DNA from 3 places in the Streptomyces sp. NPDC033966 genome. Region 3 is predicted to be linked to each of the others. Evidence: riboswitches for the same ligand, from Rfam matches in the RefSeq annotation. Region 3 holds a riboswitch; each other region holds the start of a gene.
The links. Region 3 has a riboswitch for cobalamin ahead of ACZ518_RS02425 (ribonucleoside-diphosphate reductase subunit alpha). Riboswitches for the same ligand answer to the same signal wherever they lie in the genome.
Positions count from the first base shown of each region.

Region 1: it holds a riboswitch for cobalamin, as region 3 does, so the genes downstream of both, ACZ518_RS25905 (CoA-acylating methylmalonate-semialdehyde dehydrogenase) here and ACZ518_RS02425 (ribonucleoside-diphosphate reductase subunit alpha) in region 3, are expected to answer to the same signal.
Region 2: it holds a riboswitch for cobalamin, as region 3 does, so the genes downstream of both, metE (5-methyltetrahydropteroyltriglutamate--homocysteine S-methyltransferase) here and ACZ518_RS02425 (ribonucleoside-diphosphate reductase subunit alpha) in region 3, are expected to answer to the same signal.

Region 1 covers NZ_JBVIRQ010000009.1:305,038-310,430, reverse strand. The annotation lists gene aceA (isocitrate lyase) at 1-1,270, opposite strand, end outside; gene ACZ518_RS25915 (short-chain fatty acyl-CoA regulator family protein) at 1,649-3,052, shown strand; gene ACZ518_RS25910 (ABC transporter substrate-binding protein) at 3,056-3,976, opposite strand; cobalamin riboswitch at 4,037-4,207, shown strand; gene ACZ518_RS25905 (CoA-acylating methylmalonate-semialdehyde dehydrogenase) at 4,397-5,393, shown strand, end outside.
Region 2 covers NZ_JBVIRQ010000009.1:296,642-302,034, reverse strand. The annotation lists gene mmsB (3-hydroxyisobutyrate dehydrogenase) at 1-650, shown strand, start outside; gene ACZ518_RS25885 (enoyl-CoA hydratase) at 647-1,420, shown strand; gene metE (5-methyltetrahydropteroyltriglutamate--homocysteine S-methyltransferase) at 1,612-3,939, opposite strand; cobalamin riboswitch at 4,120-4,318, opposite strand; gene ACZ518_RS25875 (LLM class flavin-dependent oxidoreductase) at 4,411-5,393, opposite strand, start outside.
Region 3 covers NZ_JBVIRQ010000001.1:524,149-529,541, reverse strand. The annotation lists gene ACZ518_RS02425 (ribonucleoside-diphosphate reductase subunit alpha) at 1-1,390, opposite strand, end outside; adenosylcobalamin-variant (AdoCbl-variant) riboswitch at 1,547-1,623, opposite strand; gene ACZ518_RS02420 (Uma2 family endonuclease) at 1,758-2,342, shown strand; gene ACZ518_RS02415 (YbdD/YjiX family protein) at 2,397-2,594, opposite strand; gene ACZ518_RS02410 (carbon starvation CstA family protein) at 2,591-4,831, opposite strand; gene ACZ518_RS02405 (GntR family transcriptional regulator) at 4,961-5,393, opposite strand, start outside.

The sequences.
Region 1 (5,393 bases), on a different contig from region 3:
CGAGGGCGGTGGTGGAGGAGGCGGGGTTGACGGCGGTGGAGACGAGGTCGAAGTAGCCGGTGCCGACCTCGCGCTGGTGCTTGACCGCCGTGAACCCCTGCGCCTGGGCGGCGAACTCGCGCTCCTGGAGGTCCACGTAGGCGGTCATGCCGTGCTCGGCGTAGCCGCGGGCGAGGTCGAACATGCCGTGGTTGAGGGAGTGGAAGCCGGCCAGGGTGATGAACTGGAAGCGGTAGCCCATCGCGCCCAGTTCCCGCTGGAACTTGGCGATCTGGTCGTCGTCCAGCGCCGCCTTCCAGTTGAACGACGGCGAGCAGTTGTACGCGAGCATCTGGTCCGGGTACTGCGCGTGGATCGCCTCGGCGAACTCTCGGGCCTGGGCCAGGTCCGGGGTACCGGTCTCGACCCAGATCAGGTCGGCGTACGGGGCGTAGGCGAGGCCGCGGGCGATGACCGGGGCCATGCCGTTGCGGACGTGGTAGAAGCCCTCGGCGGTCCGTTCCCCGGTGCAGAACTCCGCGTCACGCTCGTCGACATCGCTGGTCAGGAGGGTCGCGGCCAGGGCGTCCGTGCGGGCGATGATCAGGGTGGGGGTGTCCGCGATGTCGGCGGCGAGGCGGGCCGCGTTCAGGGTGCGGATGTGCTGGGAGGTCGGGACGAGGACCTTGCCGCCGAGGTGGCCGCACTTCTTCTCCGAGGCCAGCTGGTCCTCGTAGTGGATACCGGCCGCGCCCGCCGCGATCATCGCCTTGGTGAGCTCGAAGGCGTTGAGCGGGCCGCCGAAGCCGGCCTCGGCGTCGGCCACGATCGGCGCCAGCCAGTCCGTGCCCCCGTCGGCCGAACCGGTCGTGCCGCCCTCGGCGGTGGCGATCTGGTCGGCGCGCAGCAGCGCGTTGTTGATCCGACGCACCACCTGCGGAACCGAGTTGACCGGGTACAGGGACTGGTCGGGGTACGTGTGGCCGGCCTGGTTCGCGTCGGCCGCCACCTGCCAGCCCGACAGATAGATCGCCTGGAGCCCCGCCCGGACCTGCTGGACCGCCTGGCCACCGGTCAGCGCGCCCAGGGCGTGGATGTAGTCCTGCTCGTGCAGTTGGCGCCACAGCCGCTCGGCACCCCGCCGGGCCAGGGTGTGCTCCTCACGGACACTGCCGGAGAGCCGGACCACGTCCTCGGCCGAGTAGGTCCGCTCGATGCCGGCCCATCGCGGGTCGTCGGCCCACCGCTGCTTGAGCTGCTCGGCCGCTGCCGTCGTGTTCGTGTCTGCCATGACCGTCACCGTCTCCATGAATCGCTTGGTCTGCCAACGTCTGTCCATCGCGAACGAGAGGTTGACACTGTGTGCCTTGATCGTGGGTTGCGGCCGCCGGCCCCACCTGGGGAGGAGCTGAGCAATGATGCCGGTCGGCCGGGGCGGACCGCCGGGATCTCCGACGTCAGGGCGTGAGTCGTGCCCGGACTGTCCGCCTGGGCCGCCGGGGTCCGGCGGGCCGCAGGACAGACTCTGGCAGCGGCACGCAGTGCCATCAATCGGGTACGTCTGCCAATTTCTGCGAATCTTCTGCGGCACTTTTGCCAAGCTTGCGAAGGGTTGGCATCAGCGGAATCGTGCGTACTCTGAGGCCGTGACGAGGCCGGAGGAGCCCAGGTGAGCAAGACGTACGCGGGAACGCGGCTGAGGCGGCTGCGCGAGGAGCGCCGGATGAGCCAGGCCGAGCTGGCCCGGGTCCTGGGCATCTCGCCGAGCTACCTGAACCAGATGGAACACGACTCCCGCCCGCTCACGGTGCCGGTCCTGCTGCGGCTGACCGAGGCGTTCGGCGTCGATCCGGGCTTCTTCTCGGAACGCGACACCAGCCGCCTCGTCGCCGATCTCCGCGAGGCCCTGGCCGGCGAGGTCGCCGACGCCCGCGTCTCCCCCTCCGACCTGGCCGAACTGGCCACCCGGATGCCCGCCGTCGCATCAGTCCTGCTGGACCTGGGCCGACGCAGCCAACTCCTCACCGAGCGGCTCGCGGACAACTCGGACGGACGCGACGGAGCCCCGGCCGCGCCGCGCTCACCGCACGAGGAGATCCGCGAGTTCTTCTACCGGCGCCAGAACTACCTCCACGACACCGACCTCGCGGCCGAGGCCCTCGCCCAGGAGGCCGGCATCCGCACCGGTGAGGTCGTCCGGGCGCTCTCGAACCGCCTCGCCGACCACCACGGGATCCGCCTCGCCTCCGACTCCGACCGCCTCCACCACTTCGACGCCCGGACACGCGTCCTGCACCTGTCGGGCCGGCTCCGGCCCGGCCAGCAGGCGTTCCGGATGGCCACCCAACTCGCCCTGCTCGAATACGGCGACGAGCTGGACCGGCTGGCCACCGAGGACTTCGAGTCCGGCTCCCCCGCCCACGCCCTGGCCCGGATCGGCATCGCCAACTACTTCGCCGCCGCCCTGGTCCTCCCGTACCGCGTCTTCCACACCGCCGCCGAGGAGTTCCGCTACGACATCGAACGGCTCACCGACCACTTCGGCATCGGCTACGAGACGGTCTGCCACCGTCTGAGCACCCTGCAACGCCCCAGGCTGCGCGGGGTTCCGTTCTCCTTCGTCCGCGTGGACCGCGCCGGGAACATGTCCAAGCGGCAGTCGGCCACCGGATTCCACTTCTCCCGCGCGGGCGGCACCTGCCCGTTGTGGAACGTCTACGAGGCCTTCACCGCGCCCGGCCGCATCCACGTCCAGGTCGCCGCCATGCCCGACGGACAGCGGTACCTGTGGACCGCACGTGCCGTCACCCGCCACCGCGGCGGCTGGGGCGAACCCGGCAAGACCTTCGCCATCGGGCTCGGCTGCGAGATCCGCCACGCCTCCCGGCTCGTGTACTCGGACGGGCTCGACCTGGACAACGCCTCGGCCGCCACTCCCATCGGCATGGGCTGCCGGCTGTGCGAACGCCTCGACTGCCCGCAGCGCGCCGTCCCGCCGCTGGGCCGCACGCTCGCGGTCGACGAGAACAGCAGCACCTTCATCCCCTACCCCGTGGCCCGCGACCGCGGGTGAGCATCACGGTCGGTCCAGCCGCCGGGCTTCTCCCGCGGTCACCGGATCTCCTGCCCGCACTCCGTGCAGGACGTGGGCCAGCACCTCGGCGCCGCGGACCACGCGCGGTCCCGGCCGGTTGAAATACGCGGGCCCGTCCAGCACCCACACCTCCCCCGCCCGCACAGCCGGCAGCTCGTCCCAGCCCGGCAGGGCGGTCAGCAGGTCCCGCTCGCGCAGGGTCCGTTCGGGCGGGAAGCCGCACGGCAGTACCAGGATGACGTCCGGGCGGGCTGCGCGTACCGCCTCCCACGTCATCGGCTTGGTGTGCTCACCGGGTGCGGCCAGCAGCGGTTCCCCGCCCGCGCAGGCGATCTGTTCCGGCACCCAGTGGCCGGCGGGCCACAGCGGGTCGAGCCATTCGATGGCGACCACCCGGGGCCGGGCCCGGCCCTGAGTGAGCCGGCGGACCGTGTCGAGCCGGCCGCGCAGCTCGGTGCGCCGCCGCTCGGCATGCTCCCGCACCCCGAGCAGTTGCCCGACGGTGACCAGGCAGTCCAGGACGTCGTCGAGGGTTTTCGGCTCCAGGCTCAGCACACGGGGTCCGGCGTCCATGACGCGCACGGCCCGGGAGACGCTTTCGTAGGACACCGCGCAGACGTCGCACAGGTCCTGGGTGAGCAGGACCTCCGGCGCGAGCGCGGCGAGCGCCGCCGTGTCCAGGGTGTAGAGCGAGGAGCCGGAGTGGGCAGCTCCGCCGACCGCCTCGGAGATCTCCCGGCTGCTGAGTCCGTCCGCGGCGAATTCGGCACGGGTGACGACGGGTACCGAGGCGACCGCCGCGGGCGGCCAGTCGCATTCGTGGGTGCGTCCGACCAGGTCGGCGGCGAGTCCGAGGTCCGCCACGATGTCCGTGGCCGCCGGGAGCAGGGAAACGATGCGCATGTATCGACTGTAGGCACGCGGCCAGCGGCTCTGGACTTACTAGGACGTCCAACTATATGTTCGTGGCACAAGGTCCGCGGTGCAGGGAAGCCGGTGCAAAACCGGCACGGTCCCGCCACTGTGACCGGGGAGTGTGCTGCCATCCACACGCCACTGACGAGGTCTGTCGGGAAGGCGGGCGGCACGCGGGGATCCGGGAGTCAGGATACCGGCCGCGGATGTTCCGTGTTGTCCACGAGGATGGAGCAGACACGCATGGCACCGGTTTGTACCCACGGCCCTGGTGATCCGGCGGAGCGCGCGCACACCACCGCACGCTCGTAGTTCTCACGGCATTCCGCAGCGGCGCACCCCCATCCGGGTGCCGTCCGCCGGTGTGCCGTGCCATCCCCGGATCCAACCTGACGAGAGCAGGCATCCATGGTCCGCGAGCTCACCCATTTCATCGGCGGAAAGCACACTCCCGGCGTTTCCGGGCTCTTCGCCGACGTGTACGACCCCAACACCGGCGCCGTGCAGGCCAGGGTCCCCCTGGCAGGGCGCGCCGACACCGAGGCGGCGATCGCCGACGCCGTGGAGGCGCAGGTCGACTGGGGCCAGTGGAACCCGCAGCGCCGCGCCCGCGTGCTGCTGCGCTTCCTCCAGCTCGTCGAGGGCGAGCGCGAGAGCCTGGCCCGGCTGCTGTCCGCCGAGCACGGCAAGACCGTCGCCGACGCCCACGGGGACCTCCAACGCGGCCTGGAGGTCGTCGAGTTCGCCGCCGGGATCCCGCACCTGCTCAAGGGCGAGTTCACCGACAACGCCGGCACCGGGATCGACGTGCACTCGCTGCGCAGTCCGCTGGGCGCCGTCGCCGGCATCACTCCGTTCAACTTCCCCGCCATGATTCCCCTCTGGCAGGCCGCACCCGCGCTGGCCTGCGGAAACGCATTCATCCTGAAGCCGTCCGAGCGCGACCCGTCGGTTCCGCTCCGTCTGGCGGAGCTGTTCTTGGAGGCCGGGCTCCCGCCGGGCGTCCTCAACGTGGTCAACGGCGGCAAGGAGGCCGTCGACACCCTCCTCGAAGACCCCCGCGTCCAGGCCCTGGGCTTCGTGGGCTCCACCCCGATCGCCGCGCACATCTACGCGACCGCGGCTGCCCACGGCAAGCGGGCCCAGTGCTTCGGCGGCGCGAAGAACCACATGATCGTGATGCCCGACGCCGACCTCGGCCAGGCCGTCGACGCGCTGATCGGCGCCGGCTACGGCTCGGCGGGCGAACGCTGCATGGCCATCTCCGTTGCCGTACCCGTCGGCGAGGAGACCGCGGACCGACTCGTGGCGGCGTTGACGGACCGCATCGCCGCCCTGAGGATCGGCCGCTCCGACGACCCCGAGGCCGATTTCGGCCCCCTGGTCAGCCGGGACGCACTGGACC
Region 2 (5,393 bases), on a different contig from region 3:
CCCTGTTCGTGGACTGCTCCACCATCGACGTCGCCGACGCCCGTACCGCGCACGAGGCGGCCGTCGCGGCCGGGCACCGTGCGCTGGACGCCCCGGTGTCCGGCGGGGTGGTGGGCGCCGAGGCGGCCACGCTCACCTTCATGGCGGGCGGCGGAGCAACGGAGTTCGCCGCCGCCCGCCCCCTGCTCGACGCCATGGGCAAGAAGGCCGTGCACTGCGGCGCCGCGGGCGCCGGGCAGGCCGCGAAGATCTGCAACAACATGATCCTCGCCATCTCGATGATCGGCGTCAGCGAGGCCTTCGTCCTGGCCGAAAGCCTCGGCCTGGACCACCAGGCCCTCTACGACGTCGCCTCCACCGCGTCCGGCCAGTGCTGGGCGCTGACCGTCAACTGCCCGGTCCCCGGACCGGTCCCGTCCAGCCCCGCCAACCGCGACTACCGGCCCGGATTCGCCGCCCCCCTGATGGCCAAGGACCTCGGCTTGGCCGCCAACGCCCTGCGGGCCGGCGGGGTCGACGCACCGCTGGGCCTCAAGGCCGCCGAGATGTACACCGCGTTCGCCGCCGCCGAGGGGGCGGACCTCGACTTCTCGGCGATCGTCCGCACCCTCCGCACCGCCGGCCCGAACCAGAACGGAACCCCCGCATGACCTACGAGACCATCCTGCTCGACCGCAAGGACCGGGTGGCCGTCCTCACCCTCAACCGGCCCGGGGCACTCAACGCCCTCAACCTCCAGGTGATGAAGGAGGTCGTGGCCGCCACGGAGGAACTGGACCGGGACCCGGAGGTCGGCTGCATCGTCCTGACGGGCTCCGAGAAGGCCTTCGCCGCCGGCGCCGACATCAAGGAGATGCGCCCGCACAGCTACATGGACATGTACCTCACCGACTGGTTCACGGCATGGGACCGGCTCGGCGATGTCCGCACCCCCACCCTCGCCGCGGTTTCCGGCTACGCCCTGGGCGGCGGCTGCGAACTGGCCATGCTCTGCGACATCCTCCTCGCCTCCGACACCGCGAAGTTCGGCCAGCCCGAGATCAAGCTGGGCGTCATCCCCGGCATCGGCGGCTCCCAGCGGCTCACCCGGGCCGTCGGCAAGGCCAAGGCCATGGAACTGTGCCTGACCGGGCGCACCATGGGCGCCGAGGAGGCGGAACGCGCCGGGCTGGTCTCCCGGATCGTCCCCGTCGGCGACCTGCTCGACGAGGCCCTCGCCGTGGCCGCGACCGTCGCCGAGATGTCCAAGCCGGTCGCGATGATGGCCAAGGAGGCCGTGAACCGCGCCTTCGAGACCACCCTCGCCGAAGGTGTCCGCTTCGAACGCCGCCTCTTCCACGCGGTGTTCGCCACCGCCGACCAGAAGGAGGGCATGTCCGCCTTCGTCGACAAGCGCCCGCCCCGCTTCACCCACAGCTGAGCGCGCCCGGCGGCTGCTGGCCCACCGTACCGACCCCGCCGGTACGGAGGCAGCCGCACCACAGCCGGCGTCGGCCCTCGGCTGACCCACGCGCCGCATCAGCCACCCTCAGAGCCCTGCCGCCCCCGACATCCGGGGCGGCAGGGCTCTGGCTATGGCCCGGACCGCCTGCGCGGCCCGGACCCGGAGGGTCAGCCGTTGCCCCCGCTGGTGAGGCCGGCGCGGACCTCACGGGCGGCGGCGACCAGGTTCTCCACGGATGCACGGGTCTCTGCCCAGCCGCGGGTCTTCAGACCGCAGTCGGGGTTGACCCACAGCCGCTCGGCCGCAATGGCCTCCAGGCCCGTGCGCAGCAGGCCGGCCGCCTCCTCGGTGCTGGGGACGCGCGGGGAGTGGATGTCCCAGACTCCGGGTCCGGCCTCGCGGGGATAGCCGTGGGCGGCGAGTTCACGGGCGACCTGCATGTGGGAGCGGGCGGCTTCCAGGCTGATGACGTCGGCGTCGAGGTCGTCGATGGCCTGGACGATGTCGCCGAACTCGGCGTAGCACATGTGGGTGTGGATCTGGGTGTCCGGGCGGACCCCACTGGTGGTGAGGCGGAACGCCTCGGTCGCCCAGGCCAGGTAGTCGGCGTGGTCGGCGGCGCGCAGCGGGAGGGTCTCCCGCAGAGCGGGCTCGTCGACCTGGATGACGGCGGTGCCGGCGGCCTCCAGGTCGTTCACCTCGTCCCGCAGGGCGAGAGCGACCTGGCGGGCGGTCTCGCCGAGGGGCTGGTCGTCCCGTACGAAGGACCAGGCGAGCATGGTGACGGGGCCGGTCAGCATGCCCTTGACGGGCTTGGCCGTCAGGGACTGTGCGTACGAGGTCCAGCGGACGGTCATCGGCTCGGGGCGGGAGATGTCGCCGGCCAGCACCGGGGGCCGCACGTACCGGGTGCCGTAGGACTGGACCCACCCGTGCTGGGTGGCCAGGTACCCCGTCAGCTGCTCGGCGAAGTACTGGACCATGTCGTTGCGTTCGGGCTCGCCATGCACCAGGACGTCCAGGCCGGTCTTCTCCTGGAAGGAGATCACCTCCTCGATCTCACCCTTGATACGTGCCTCGTACCCGGCAGTGTCGATCCGCCCGGCCCGCAGGTCCGCGCGGGCCACGCGCAGTTCGTCGGTCTGCGGGAAGGACCCGATCGTGGTGGTGGGCAGCAGTGGCAGGCCGAGATGGGCCCGCTGGGCGGCGGCTCGCCGGCCGTAGGGCTGGGAGCGCCGGCCGTCGGCGTCGGTCACAGCCGCGGTGCGGGCACGGACGGCAGGGTCGTGCGTGATGGGGGAGGCCGCTCGGGACGCGAGGGCGGCCCGGTTGGCGGACAGATCACCGGCCACCGCCGCGGTGCCGGACCTGAGGCCCTTCGCCAGGGTCGCGATCTCGGCGGTCTTCTGCCGGGCGAAGGACAGCCACCGCAGGATCTGCGGGTCGACGTCCTTCTCCACCGCGGCGTCGAGCGGGACGTGCAGCAGGGAGCAGGAGGCGGATACGTCCACCCGGTCGGCCAGGCCCAGCAGGGTGCCGAGCGTGGCCAGGGACTTCTCCAGGTCGTTGACCCAGACGTTGCGGCCGTTGACGACCCCCGCGACCAGCCGCTTGCCGGGCAGTCCGCCGACGGCGGCGAGGTCGTCGAGGTTGGCGGCGGCCGGGCCGGTGAAGTCGAGGGCGAGGCCCTCGACGGGAGCCTTGGCCAGGACGGGCAGGGCGTCGCCGAGCCGGTCGAAGTACGAGGCGACCAGCAGCTTCGGCCGGTCGGTGAGGGCTCCGAGTTCGCGGTACGCGCGGGCGGCCGCACCCAGGTCGGCCGGGGTACGGTCCTGCACCAGGGCAGGCTCGTCCAGCTGCACCCACTCCGCCCCGGCCGCACGCAGTGCGCCGAGGACCTCCGCGTACACGGGCAGCAGCCGGTCGAGCAGCGTCAGCGGCTCGAAGTCCGCTGCGACACCGGGTGCAGGCTTGGCCAGCAGCAGGTAGGTGACCGGCCCGACCAGGACGGGACGGGCGGTGTGGCCGAGAGCGAGGGCCTCGGCGAGCTCGGCGACCTGCTTCGCGGGATCGGCGGTGAAGACGGTGTCCGGACCGAGTTCCGGCACCAGGTAGTGGTAGTTGGTGTCGAACCACTTGGTCATCTCCAGCGGCGGCACGTCCTGCGTCCCGCGCGCCATCGCGAAGTAGCCGTCCAGGGCGTCGGCGGCAACCGCGGCCCGGTGCCGGGCGGGGATCGCGCCGACCATGACGGTGGTGTCCAGGACGTGGTCGTAGTACGAGAAGTCCCCGGTGGGCACTTCGGTGATGCCGGCGCCGGCGAGCTGCTGCCAGTTGGTACGGCGCAGTTCCGCGGCGGTGGTGCGGAGGGCCTCGGCCGTGACACGGCCCTTCCAGTAGCCCTCGATGGCCTTCTTCAGCTCACGGCTCCCGCCCTGGCGGGGGTAGCCGTAAACAGTGGCGCCTGCTGCCGCGGCTGCGGACTTGGTGGTCACGGAGATCTCCTTCGCGAGATGGATCCCTGAGATCCCGGCGAGGGGACGAAGGCGCGAAGGAGTACCGGCAACGGACGGTCGCGACGTCGCGCGGCAAGCGCGGTCGCCCGTCTCGTTGTGTACGCCGACCCGCCCACGAGGTCACCGGGATATCCGCGCACGGCATGGGCCGGGCACGGGCAACGGGCAGGTCTTCGGACTCGCGGGCACGCCTGCCGGTCTCCCGGCGGGCACCTACTGGCCGTCGCTTCCCAGGCCCGTCCCGGACCCAGTGCGTATGACGGCGGTCGTTCCCGCTCACCGCTGCGGGGCAGTCCCGGATTCCCACCGGGTTCCCTCTTACGACGCATCCCGCCTGGCGGACGGGGCGAACCAGCTGCACCGGCCACCCTACGGGGTGTGCCCAAGCCATCGACAGAGATGTCCACGTTTCGGATGGTGAAACGAGACGTGCGCCTGACGGCGGGCGCGTCAGCGGCGGCGCCATTCCTCGGCCAGGAGACGGTAGGAGCGGACCCTGTCGGCGTGGTCGTGCGTGATCGTGGTGATCAGCAGCTCGTCGGCGCGAGTGGCCTCCTGGAGCCGTTCGAGGTGATCGGCGACGGTCCGCGGCGAGCCGACGAACTGTGTCTCCACCCGGTCGGCCACCACCTTCCGGTCTGCGTCCGTCCAGGGGCCCGTCAGCGCCCGCGCCTCTCCCGGGGACGGGAAGGGGATGGCGCCTTCGGCCGTGCGGATGCTGTGTACCCAGGGCGCGTATCCGGCGGCCAGTTCGCGGGCCGTGGCGTCGTCCTCGGCCACGACCACGTCGGCGGACACGGTGAGGTACGGGCGGTCCAGTTCGGCGGAGGGTTTGAACGCGGCCCGGTAGCCCTCGGCCGCCTCCAGCACGCTCGCCGGGCTGACGTGGTAGTTCGCGGCGAACCGCAGGCCGTTGCGGCCGGCCGTCTCGGCACTCTGGCCGCCGCTGCTGCCCAGGATCCACACCTGTACGTCGGCCCCCTCGCCGGGGACGACGTGCGCCTCGATGCCCTCGCCGGACCGGTACTCGCCGCGCAGCAGCGCGAGGACGTCGTCGACCTGCTCGCCGTAGTCCTGCGGCTGGGCACCGGGCAGGTTCAGCAGCTTCTGCTGGAGCACGAACCGGGGATGGCCCGCCACGTGCGCGAAGGAGAAGCGCTCCGGGATGCGCAGCCCGTTCGGGGTGTGTCCGACGAAGGGCTCCGCCTCCCCGGCCCGCTGCGGAGGCCGGCCCGCCGAGCGGCCCAGGCCCAGGTCGAGGCGGCCCGGGTGCAGGGCGTCGATCAGGCCGAACTCCTCGACCGTGGACAGCGCCGTGCGGTGGCCGAGCTGTACGGCCCCGGAGCCGATCCGGATCGTGGAGGTGGCGGAGGCGGTCAGGGCCAGCACCACTGCCGGGGAGGTCCCGGCGACTCCGGGATTGAGGTGGTGCT
Region 3 (5,393 bases):
CGCCGAGGTTGACCGAGCCGAGGTTGCAGACGGCCGTCTCGCCGTCGTTGGTGACCTCGATGATCTCGGTGCAGAGGTTGGAGGAGTGGACGACGGTGCCGGGCAGCGCGGTCTGGTTCGCGGTCCGGTTGGAGGCGTCCTTGAAGGTCATCCAGCCCTGGCCGGTCTGCGCGAGGGTGCGCATCATGCGGCCGTAGAGGTCGCGGGCCGGCATGGTCTTCTTGGCGAGGCCCGCCGCCTCGGCCTTGACGTAGGCGGCGTCGAACTCGTCGCCGTAGAGGTCGACCAGCTCGGGGACGTCGGCCGGGGAGAACAGCGACCAGTCGGCGTCGGCGTTCACGCGGCGCATGAACTCGTCCGGGATCCAGTGGGCCAGGTTGAGGTTGTGCGTACGGCGCTGGTCCTCGCCGGTGTTGTCGCGGAGCTCCAGGAACTCCTCGATGTCCGCGTGCCAGGTCTCCAGGTAGACGGCCGCGGCGCCCTTGCGGCGGCCGCCCTGGTTCACGGCGGCGACGGAGGCGTCGAGGGTCTTCAGGAACGGCACGATGCCGTTGGAGTGGCCGTTGGTGCCGCGGATCAGCGAACCGCGGGCGCGGATGCGGGAGTAGGAGAGGCCGATGCCGCCGGCGTGCTTGGACAGGCGCGCCACCTGGTGGTAGCGGTCGTAGATCGAGTCCAGCTCGTCCAGCGGGGAGTCCAGCAGGTAGCAGGAGGACATCTGCGGGTGGCGCGTACCCGAGTTGAACAGGGTCGGCGACGACGGCAGGTAGTCGAGCCGGCTCATCAGGCCGTACAGCGAGGCGACTTCCTCGACGGCCTGGACGCTCTCGTCCTCGGCGAGGCCGCAGGCCACGCGCAGCATGAAGTACTGCGGGGTCTCGATCACCTGGCGGGTGATCGGGTGGCGCAGCAGGTAGCGGCTGTGCAGGGTGCGCAGGCCGAAGAAGCCGAAGCGGTCGTCCGCGCCCTCGGCGAGCGCGTGCTCGACCAGCGCGTTCAGACGGGCGGCGTGGGCGGCGACGAACTCGGCGGTGCGGTCGGCGATCAGGCCCTCGCGGTGGCCGACGACGACGGACTCGGCGAAGGACGTCGCGCCCTGCCCGGCGGCCTCGTCGGCCACGGCCAGCGTGAGCAGGCGGGCGGCGAGGCGGGAGTAGGCGGGGTCCTCGGAGATCAGGCCCGCCGCGGCCTCGGTGGCCAGCCCGCGCAGCTCGGCCTCGTCGGCGGAGGCGCTGCGGCCGCGCAGGGCGGCGGCGGCGATCCGGCCGGGGTCGGTGTCGGGGAGGTCGGCGGTCAGCTCGGTGAGAGTACGCAGCAGCGCGGCCCCCGGGCCTTCGGTGGTGTCGCCAGAAACGGACTCGGCGCGCGGTGCGGAAGGCGCGATGGTCACGGCGGGAGCTCTCCCTCGCTCGGCCCGGTCATCGGCGGGTGGGGCGCGGGGAGGCGCATGCGGGCGCGACGGGATCGCGTACACACCGCATGGCGTCCACCGGCCCAACCGCGAGGCCCGGACGTGTCGGCACCCGGTTCGGTCGATCCGGGCGCACTGTCGGCAGGTCCTCGGACTTTTCATACCGTTGCGGGACAGTTCCGGATTCGCACCGGATTCCCCTGCGGCGACAGCGAGGATGAGCATACATGTGGTGGGCCGGGTCTGTGTGACCCCCTAGATGTTGTGTCGCCCGCGACTCCGCGTCCCTCTGGCGTACCTCTCCGCTATCGTCGGAGACAGCACCGTCGAGGAAGGCGAGCGAGGCATGACCCTCATGACCGACCATCCCCACATGACGACCGAAGCGTTCGAGCACCTGGCACGGATAGCGGCCCGCGAGGAGGAGGGGCTGCGGCTGGAATTCATCGGTGGGGTGCTGAGGAGCAAGGCGATGCCGGACGGGGACCATGGGCGGATCATCGTGTGGCTGTCCCGGATCTGTATCCAGCACCGCCCAGGGTTCTGGCTGCACGCGGGGCAGGGGATCAAGGCCGAACAGTACCGGGGCGGGCGCGCCATTCCGGATGGAATCCTGGCGCATGAGGACGCGTTCGTCGGGCAGGGCGACTGGGTGGATCCGGGCCCGATCCTGATGGCCGTCGAGGTGACCTCGTGGGACTCCGACACCGAACGGCGCGACCGGGTCGAGAAGCCGCGCGCGTATGCCGAGACCGGCATCCCCGTCTACCTGCTCATCGACCGGCTCAAGTGCCAGGTTCTCGTCCACAGTGACCCGGACGGCACATGCTACGAGACCGTACGCACCGTTCCCTTCGGTAAGGAAGTCACGCTCCCCGACCCCGTCGGCATCACCCTCCAGACCGAGCCCCTCAAGGACTGGGTGCGCTGACCCCGGCTGCGCCGAAGGGCCCCGCCGGAGGTCCGGCGGGGCCCTTCTGGCTCCTCAGCAGCAGCGGAAGCCCTCGCGCGGGTCCGCCTCGCGGGCGTCGGTGCGGGCCCGCTCGAAGGCGCGCCGGGTCAGGACCTCGGCGTCCGGGTCGTGCGAGCGGGCGTGCGCCACGTAGCGGTCGTACGCGGCCTCGCCGGAGAACTCCCGTACGTAGAACCGGGCCTTCGCCAGCGCCCCGCGCACCCCGCTCACGCGACCGGCTCCTTGGCCTTGCCCCCGCTCCCGTCGAGGCCGGCGGCCGCGAGCTCGGCCTTCTCCTCGGCGGTGGCGATGAGCCCGGCCGGGGCGATGATCTTCGACTCGGTCCACGGCACCTCGGAGAGGCGGACCGACCCGGGGGCGGAGACGGCCTTGAGGCAGACCCGGGCCGCGTCCACCAGCACGATGATGATCAGGACCGCGAACAGCGCCGACAGGACCCCGTCGACCGTGGCGTTGGTGACCACGGTGTGCATGTCGTCCATGTTCTTGGCGGGCGGCAGCACCTTCCCGGCGTCGATGCCGGTCTGGTACTTGTCGCGCTGCGCGAAGAAGCCGACCTTCACGTCGTCGGAGAAGATCTTCTGGTAGCTCGCGGTGAGGGTGACGGCCACGTCCCAGGCCAGCGGAACGCCCGTGACCCAGGCCCACTTGAGCCGCCCGGACTTGACCAGCAGCGTGGTGCAGACGGCCAGGGCGACCGCCGCGAGCAGCTGGTTCGCGATGCCGAACAGCGGGAAGAGCTGGTTGATGCCGCCCAGCGGGTCCTTGACGCCGACCCACAGGAAGTAGCCCCAGCCGCCGACGACGATGGCGCTCGCGAGCCACACGCCCGGCTTCCAGCTGACGTCCTTGAAGGACTTGTGCACGTTGCCGAGGGTGTCCTGGAGCATGAACCGGCCGACGCGGGTGCCGGCGTCGACGGTGGTCAGGATGAACAGGGCCTCGAACATGATGGCGAAGTGGTACCAGAAGGCCTTCATCCCGGCGCCGCCGACGACCGACGAGAAGATCTCCGACATCCCGAGTGCGAAGGTCGGCGCACCGCCCGTACGGGACAGCAGGCTGGCCTCCTCGACGTCCTTCGCGGCCTGCGCGAGGGCCTCCGGGCTGATGGCGAAGCCGAAGTCGGTGACGGCCTTGGAGGCGGTCTGGACGGTGGCGCCGATGACGCCGCCGGGGGAGTTCACCGCGAAGAAGAGGCCGGGCTCGATGATGCTCGCCGCTATCACCGCCATCACGGCGACGAAGGACTCGGTGAGCATGGCGCCGTAGCCGATGACCCGGACCTGGGTCTCCTTCTGGATCATCTTCGGGGTGGTGCCCGAGGAGACCAGGGCGTGGAAGCCGGACAGGGCCCCGCAGGCGATGGTGATGAAGACGAAGGGGAACATCGACCCGGCGAAGACCGGGCCGTCGCCGCGGGTGGCGAAGTCGGTGACCGAGGGCATCTTCAGCGTCGGCATCGCGATGACCACGCCGACGGCCATCAGCGCGATGGTGCCGACCTTCATGAACGTGGACAGGTAGTCGCGGGGCGCGAGCAGCAGCCACACCGGCAGCACCGAGGCGATGAAGCCGTACACGACCATCCAGATGACCAGCGTCTCCTTCTCCAGGGTGAAGGTGCTCGCCCAGGAGGAGTCGGCGACCCAGCCGCCGGCGACGATGGCGAGCAGCAGCAGCGCGACGCCTATGACGGAGACCTCGGTGACCCGGCCCGGGCGCAGGACGCGCAGGTAGACGCCCATGAAGAGGGCGATCGGGATGGTCATGCCGATGGAGAAGACGCCCCAGGGGGAGTGCGCCAGGGCGTTGACGATGACCAGCGCGAGCACGGCCAGCAGGATGACCATGATGACGAACACGGCGACGAGGGCGGCGGCGCCGCCGACGGGACCGATCTCGTCCCGGGCCATCTGGCCGAGCGAGCGGCCGTCGCGCCGCGTGGAGAAGAACAGCGTCACCATGTCCTGGACGGCGCCGGCGAAGATGACGCCCGCGACGATCCAGATGGTGCCCGGCAGGTAGCCCATCTGCGCGGCGAGCACCGGGCCGACCAGGGGGCCGGCACCGGCGACGGCGGCGAAGTGGTGGCCGAAGAGCACGCGCCGGTCGGTGGGGTGGAAGTCGACACCGTTGTCGAGGCGTTCGGCGGGGGTGGCCCGCGTCTTGTCGAGCCTCAGGACGCGGGTGGCGATGAACCGGGAGTAGAAGCGGTACCCGATGGCGTACGAGCCCAGCGCGGCGGCGAGCAGCCACGCGGCCGAGATCTCCTCGCCCCGGGACAGGGCCAGTACGCCCCAGCCGAGGGCCCCGACGAGGGCCACGCCCACCCAGACGGCGACCGACTGGGGGGAGGTCCGCCCCGAAGGAGGGGACGAGCCGGGGCCCGCCGATCCTCCCGCTGTCGGAGCCCCGTCCGTACCTGTTGCTTCCGGTTCCGGCATGATCCTCGTCCCCTCGTTGATCATCTGCTTAAGCGCAGGGAATCTACGGGGGGTTACCGCTGGATGTAAGCCCCCGTCCGCATAGCGGTACGAGCGTCCACCCAGGTCGAAGGGGTAGTCAACCGGTGATCAGGTGGCAGGTCGCTGGAGACGGGCAACGAACTTGTAACGGTCGCCGCGATATACCGATCGCACCCATTCGACCGGTTCTCCGTCGGCGTCCAGGGAGTGCCGCGAGAGCATCAGCATCGGCAGACCCACGTCGGTCCCGAGCAGTCCGGCCTCCCGGGGGGTGGCGAGGGAGGTCTCGATGGTCTCCTCGGCCTCCGCGAGCCGGACGTCGTACACCTCGGCGAGGGCGGTGTAGAGCGAGGTGTACTTGACGAGGGAGCGGCGCAGCGCCGGGAAGCGCTTGGCCGACAGGTGGGTGGTCTCGATGGCCATCGGTTCGCCGCTGGCCAGGCGCAGCCGCTCGATGCGCAGGACCCGCCCGCCCGTGGCGATCTTCAAGAGGCCCGCGAGGGTGTCGTCGGCCGTGACGTACCCGATGTCCAGCAGCTGG